DNA from 2 places in the Gordonia sp. SL306 genome. Region 1 is predicted to be linked to the other one. Evidence: riboswitches for the same ligand, from Rfam matches in the RefSeq annotation. Region 1 holds a riboswitch; the other holds the start of a gene.
The links. Region 1 has a riboswitch for cyclic di-AMP ahead of OVA31_RS16735 (transglycosylase family protein). Riboswitches for the same ligand answer to the same signal wherever they lie in the genome.
Positions count from the first base shown of each region.

Region 2: another riboswitch for cyclic di-AMP. It lies ahead of OVA31_RS00955 (C40 family peptidase); the one in region 1 lies ahead of OVA31_RS16735 (transglycosylase family protein).

Region 1 covers NZ_CP113063.1:3,648,899-3,652,300, reverse strand. Annotated here, with positions in the region: gene moaA (GTP 3',8-cyclase MoaA) at 1-904, shown strand, start outside; gene OVA31_RS16740 (MoaD/ThiS family protein) at 911-1,159, shown strand; cyclic di-AMP (ydaO/yuaA leader) riboswitch at 1,386-1,595, shown strand; gene OVA31_RS16735 (transglycosylase family protein) at 1,601-2,242, shown strand; gene OVA31_RS16730 (DUF6328 family protein) at 2,347-2,850, opposite strand; gene OVA31_RS16725 (molybdenum cofactor biosynthesis protein MoaE) at 2,847-3,299, opposite strand; gene OVA31_RS16720 (MogA/MoaB family molybdenum cofactor biosynthesis protein) at 3,299-3,402, opposite strand, start outside.
Region 2 covers NZ_CP113063.1:212,184-215,585, forward strand. Annotated here, with positions in the region: gene OVA31_RS00950 (C40 family peptidase) at 1-929, opposite strand, end outside; gene OVA31_RS00955 (C40 family peptidase) at 1,149-1,868, opposite strand; cyclic di-AMP (ydaO/yuaA leader) riboswitch at 1,883-2,063, opposite strand; gene OVA31_RS00960 (hypothetical protein) at 2,172-2,456, opposite strand; gene OVA31_RS00965 (DEDD exonuclease domain-containing protein) at 2,647-3,402, shown strand, end outside.

The DNA.
Region 1 (3,402 bases):
GCCCACCGACGACGTGCTGACGACCACGGAGCTGATCCGGGTGATGACCGTGGCGGTCCGCGACCTCGGCATCCGCACGATCCGTTTCACCGGCGGCGAGCCGCTGCTCCGTCGCGACCTCGACGACCTGATCGCCGCCATGTCTGCCCTGCCTGCCGCACCCGAGATCGCGATGACCACCAACGGCCTCGGTCTCCGGCACCGGATCGAACCGCTGGTGGCGGCCGGACTGGACCGGATCAACGTCTCACTCGACACCGTCGACCGACAGCGATTTGCCGCGATCACCCGTCGTGACCGCCTCGACGACGTCGTCGACGGTCTGGCCGCCGCCCGAGCCGCCGGAGTTCGCTCAATCAAGGTCAACGCAGTCCTCGCCGGCCACGACGATCTCGACCGCCTCCCCGACCTCCTCGGGTTCTGCCTCGACCAGGGCTATCAGCTGCGCATCATCGAGCAGATGCCACTGGACGCCGAGCACCGCTGGGACCGGTCGTCGATGGTGACCGCCGACGAGATCCTCGCGGCGCTGCGCGCCCGCTACACCCTGCTGCCCGATCCCCGGCCACGCGGCAGTGCTCCGGCCGCGACCTGGCTGGTCGACGGTCACGACGTGGACGGTGCGCCCGCGCGCGTCGGAGTGATCGCATCGGTCACCCGTCCCTTCTGCGGAGACTGTGATCGCACTCGGCTCACCGCCGACGGCGCTTTGCGCAACTGCCTGTTCGCGGAGTCGGAGACCGATCTCCGCGCCGTGCTGCGCAGCGGCCTGCAGGGCGATCGCCTCGATGCGGCAATCGCCGACCTCTGGCGCGGCAACACCTGGGTCAAGGCCGCCGGGCACGGGGTCAACAGCCCCGAGTTCCACCAGCCCACCCGGCCGATGTCGGCCATCGGGGGCTGATCGGCGATGGAATTGACCGTCCGGTACTTCGCTGCCGCGCGCGCCGCGGCGGGCAGTGACACGGCCGTCGTCGACGTCGACGCGGACACGACGCTCGCCGATCTCGAGACGATCCTGTCCGCCGACAATCCGGATCTGCGGCGGGTGTTGGCGCGGTGTTCATATCTTCGCGACTCCGTCGCGCTCTGCGATCGCACTGTGGCCCTTGGGACGTGTGCGACCGTCGACGTTCTGCCGCCATTTGCCGGTGGCTGACGCCACATCCCCCTTGTGAGCTTCCTCACATAACGGGTCGATAACGAGAAGGACACAAGTCGACTATCGCCCCGTGAGCAGGGACGACCCTCGAATTGGGTCGGGAGACCCAATCAGGCGCCGAAAACAGGCTTGCCAACAACGTGATTCGAGCTCGCAGACGTCGTACTGTGACTGAACGACGCCCCCTGGGGGGTCACGAGCAAGTAACCAAATGCATAACGTCCCGTCGGCCGCGCCGAACCTCGCTCCGTCACGGGACTCACCAGAACGACATCTAGGAGCGAGGACGGGGGACCCACCCTCCGACAGAGAACCGGGCGGTCATCACGACGTCCTTGGGGTTAAGTCCCGGCGTGACTCACGTCAGGCCGAGACCGGGCACCTCTCGCCCGAACCCGACAGCTGACTTCGTAGGCGCGTGGAGAGAGGAACACCACCATGTCCGGACGCCATCGCAAACCGACGACAGGCACTCCCACCAAGACCTTCGCCAAGGTCGCCCTCACCGGGGCCGTCCTCGGCGGCGGCGCCGCCCTCCTGGGTGGCACCGGTTCGGCCAACGCCGCAACCGACGCCGAATGGAACCAGGTCGCCCAGTGCGAGTCGGGCGGCAACTGGGCCATCAACACCGGCAACGGCTACCAGGGCGGACTCCAGTTCAGCCAGAGCACCTGGGCCGGCCACGGCGGCACCCAGTTCGCTCCGAGCGCCGATCAGGCCACCAAGGAGCAGCAGATCACGGTGGCCGAGCGCGTGCTGGGCAGCCAGGGCAAGGGCGCATGGCCCGTGTGCGGCACCGGACTCTCGGGCGCCACCCAGCGCAGCGCGCCGAGCGAGGCACCGCGCCTGCAGCTCCCGAAGCTCCCGGCACCGTTCAACTGGTCGGCCGCACCCGAGGCCAAGAGCACCGGTGACGTGCAGAAGCAGCTCGACTCCGCGCTGAGCCAGGCGCAGGAGAAGGGCAAGATCTCGCCCGAGGTCAAGAACATGTGGGACATGGCCAAGAAGAGCGGCTACGAGCTCACCCCGGACCAGATCAAGATGTTCAACGAGCACAAGGACCAGCTGCCCACTCCCTGATAGGAGCAGCTGACTCGGCCCGATCCACGGGCCCACAGTCGAAGGGCCCCGCACGATGGTTTCAGACCCGTGCGGGGCCCTTTTCCACCCTCATGGACGGCCGGTCAGTCGCGTCGTGACAACCGTCGCCGTTCACGCAGCGGCATCGCGACCCACATGAACAGAAAGACCACCAGGGCCAGACACCCGGCCGTGATCGCGGCCCAGCCGCCGAACACGATGTCGAAGATGACCGTGAGAACGCCGATGAGTGCGATTCCGAGCAATCCGATGCCGATCAGCGTCAACAGGTGTGCGCGGTCCACCAGCTGATCGATCGCGTGGCGCCGGAACAACAATCGGTGCAATGCCACCGGCGAGATCAAGGTGACCGTCGACAGCACCGCGAAAACCAGGCTGACGACGAAGATGTACTGCTCACGAGAGCTCAGCTCCTCGAAGCCCTCTTGAAACGGGACGGTCAGCATCAGACCGGTGAGGATCTGACCGCCGGTCTGCACCACCCGCAGCTCCTGCAGCAGGCTGGCCCAGTTTCGGTCGAGTCGCTCGGTCGGCGTCTCGTGGCGGCGCGGTTGTGACGCGTCGTCCTCATCCCGTTGCGAGGTCATGCCGAGCCGACCCACTCGTCACTGCCGTCGCCGAAGAACTGGTGCTTCCACACCGGCAATCGCGCCTTCACCTCGTCGACCAGGCGCGCGCAGAGCTCGAACGCCGCCCGACGATGATCGGCCGCGACCGCCACCACGAAGGCGACATCGCCGATCGCGAGTTCTCCGACCCGATGCGACACCGCCACGGCACGGACCCCGGCGGCTGCCCCGGCGACCTCGCCGACGACGTCGGACAGCACCGCAGGCGCCGTCGGATGGGCGGAGTAGACCAGCCGGGTGACCTCGTGCCCGCCATCGTGGTTGCGTACCGCACCCACGAACCCCACGACCGCGCCGGCGGCACCGCCCGCGGCCTCGACGACGAGGGCTTCGTGTGATGCCAGGTCGATCTCGTTGTCGGACAACGAGGCCCGCACCACCTGTACGCCGACGGACCATTCGGGCATCAGTGGTCGCCGCCGCGAATCTGGTCCAGCGCGTGGTCGAGGACTCCCGCGAGCACGGACAGCCCGTCCTTCACCCCGCCGGTCGACCCCGGCAGGTTGATCA
Region 2 (3,402 bases), 1.9 Mb from region 1:
GCGTGGATCACGTATCCGTCGCCGACATACATGCCGACATGGTGGGCGTCCGAGTAATAGATGATCAGATCGCCGGGGCGCAGGTCATTACGATCGACCGCCTGTCCGGAACTGTTCTGCGCCTCGCTGGAACGCGGCAGCGTCTTGCCCGCCTGCTCGTAGGCCCACACCATGAGGCCCGAGCAGTCGAACGAATCGGGTCCGGTGGCCCCCCACACGTACGGATCACCGATCCGGCTCAGCGCGGCCTGCACCGCGACGAGCGCGGCAGACGTGCCCCTCGGCACGAACCGCGGATCGAAATCGAACTTCGGGCCACGCAGGGCCGCCAGCTGCTTGCCGGTCATGGATTCGTACACCGCACGGATCTGCACGGCCTGCAGCTGCAGATTCGCCTGCTTCGCCTGCAGCTCACCACGTGTCTTCTCGGCCGAGGCCACGGCAGCGGTCGCCTCGGTCGCGGTCTTGTCCGCGGAGGCCTTCGCCGCCAACGTGTTCCGGCGAGCGTCCTTGAGGCCCTTGAGGTCGGTGGCCGCCTGACGCGAGATCAATTCCAGACCCGACATCTGGTCGAGCAACGACTGGGGTGAATCGCTGACCAGCACGGCGTACAGACGATTGACCCGGGCGCCCTTGTAACTCGCACGGACGATCGAGTCGACACGACCCTGATAGCTCTCGAGACGCTTCTGCGTAACGACGAGCGTGCGGTCGGCGTCGGTCGACGCCTTCTTCGAGTCGGCCACGATGCGTCGCTGCTTGTCGTACTCGATCTGCGCGTTGTGCATCGCCTCCGCCGACTTCTCGGCGTCGTCGCTGAGCTTTTTGTATTGGGTGAGCAGCTGATTCGGCGACCGGACCGGCGCTGCCGAGGCGTCACCGGCACCAACCGTCGCAGCGAATTGGCCGGAGGACACCACGAGCGCCATCACCGCGGCGACGAGTATCACTGGCACAGCCCGCGCCCGTGCGGTCCACCATCCGGAAACCACGGTTGTCACTTCTCCTCCGCCACTGTCCCCCCGATCACGTGCCCTGACGGCGATCCGGATGGACCGTTCCTGTCAGGCCAGGTGATTTGTTTGGGCGGATCACGCATTCCACGTGATCCGCCCAAACGAGTTCACATCCTCATCGGTGACCGACGCTCAGTAGCGCCGGATGCCGGTCACCGACCAGTTGGAGACCTTGTCCTTCTTGACCGGCACTCCGGCGGTCGACGCATGGACGAAGGTTCCGTTGCCGATGTACATGCCTGCGTGGCCGCCGCCGTCGAAGATCAGCACGTCGCCGGGCTTGGCGGCTGCGATCGACGCCACCGGCGTGCCGCCACCGAGCTGCCCATAGCTGTCGCGCGGGATGGTCTTGCCTGCCTGCTTGTACGAGTAGTAGACGAGACCCGAGCAGTCGAAGGCGTTCGGACCGGCCGAACCGTAGACGTACGGCGCACCGATCTTGCTCTCCGCGACCCGCACGGCCTTCTGGGCCGCCGTCGGCTTCGCACCCAGGAAGCCGCCGTCGTCACCCTTGGGCTTGAACTGCTGCGGGATCTGGTTGTCGTTCAGACCGGGCACGGTGAAGGTACCCAGATTCGGAACGGAGACACTCGCACCGGGCGACTGGGCTGCGGGAGTGACCGGAGCTGCCTTGGGGGCAGGCGCCGCCTTGTGCTCCTGGAATTGCTGGGGGACCTGCTTGGTATCGACCCCAGGAAGTTCGAATGTGCCGACATTGGGCACGTGTATCGGCGCTGCGAGCGCCGGTCCCGCGACAGCGGCGAGCGAGCCGACGGTGATCGACCCTGCAACCACCGCGCGCTTGGCTACCTTGGTGCCGCGGTTGGGCTGTTCCAAACGATGTTTCGCCACGAAGCGATCTCTCCTTGCTCTCCCTTCGACCGCCGACCGAGTTAGCTGTCGGGTTCGGGCCGGAAGAATGGCCCTACACACGTGTCGCGACGACGTCGAAAACGTCGCCGGGCATGCGCGATTCACCCCGATTCGGATCACTCCGAAAACTGATGGTTCCCCGGTTCGCCTGTGGCGATTGAGCGGTGACCGATCCAGACCACTCCTGTTGGAGCGGGACGCTCTGCAAAGGTCTCGGAAAGGTTACGAAATCCGATGCGGGTCTGTCCACCGACCCTTTCGGGCCTGAATTGGCGCGTGCGCTCAACCAGCGCGCAGAATACGGAGTTGCCGACCGGAAACCACGCCGCCATCTGCGGTTTTCCCATTTCTTGCAGATACTGCAGCGGCACTGGAGACCATTGCAGCGGCCTCGAAAACACCGATCGCGGCGTCGATGTCGGCGTCTCCCGGCACCCCCGATCTCGTAACCTTTCCTCCACCTTCGGCAGTGGGGTTTTCGCAGTTGGGGGCGTCGAACAGCACTTGCATCATGCAGCCGTCGCAGGCGACGGGACGACCCGGGCAGGACTGGCAGTCGATGTACATGTGTGATCTCCATCTCAATCGCGTGCTCTGGGTATGTCGACGGGCCGAAATCGCCTGACTCGGCTCCGTGCGCCACACGTGATGGACACTAGGGACGGCCACCGACAGATCCGGCCCGATCACCGGTCGAACTCAATTTCCCCGCCTGTCACATCAGAATCTGTCGTAACGTCGAACTAGTGTTCGGAGCGTGGTGCTCAGGGGGCAGACGGACGGCGGACAACTCACCTTCGCCGATCTGGACGACAACGACGACGACGGATTCCGGCCCGATCGCTCACTGTTCGACACCACGCTCGTCGTCGTGGACCTCGAGACGACGGGAGGCAGTCCGACCGACGATGGGATCACCGAGATCGGCGCGGTGAAGATCCGCGGCGGTGAGGTCATCGGCGAGTTCGCGACGCTGGTGGATCCCGGGCTGCCCATCCCCCCGCAGATCGTCACGCTCACCGGCATCACCGAGGCGATGGTCAGCGACGCGCCGATGATCGGTGCAGTGCTGCCCTCGTTCGTGGAGTTCGCCCGCGGCTCGATCCTGGTGGCCCACAACGCCCGATTCGACATGGGTTTCCTCCGACAGAACGCGGCGCGACTGGGGATCGACTGGCCGTTCACCGCCAGCCTGTGCACGGTGACCATGGCCCGTCGCATCCTGACACGCGATGAGGCCCCCACCGTCCGGTTGTCCGCTCTCGCCGATCTCTTCGACGTCTCGACGCGGCCGACCCACCGTGCCCTCGACGATGCGCGCGCGACGGTCGAGGTGTTCCATCACCTCCTCGAACGGGTCGGCAATCAGGGCGTCGACACCTACCGCGAACTGACCGCCTATCTGCCGCGATCGAATCCCCGGTTGCGCGCCAAACGCACCCTGGCGCGGGACCTGCCGTCGCGGCCCGGTGTCTATCTCTTCCGCGGTCCGTCGGAGGAGGTGTTGTACGTG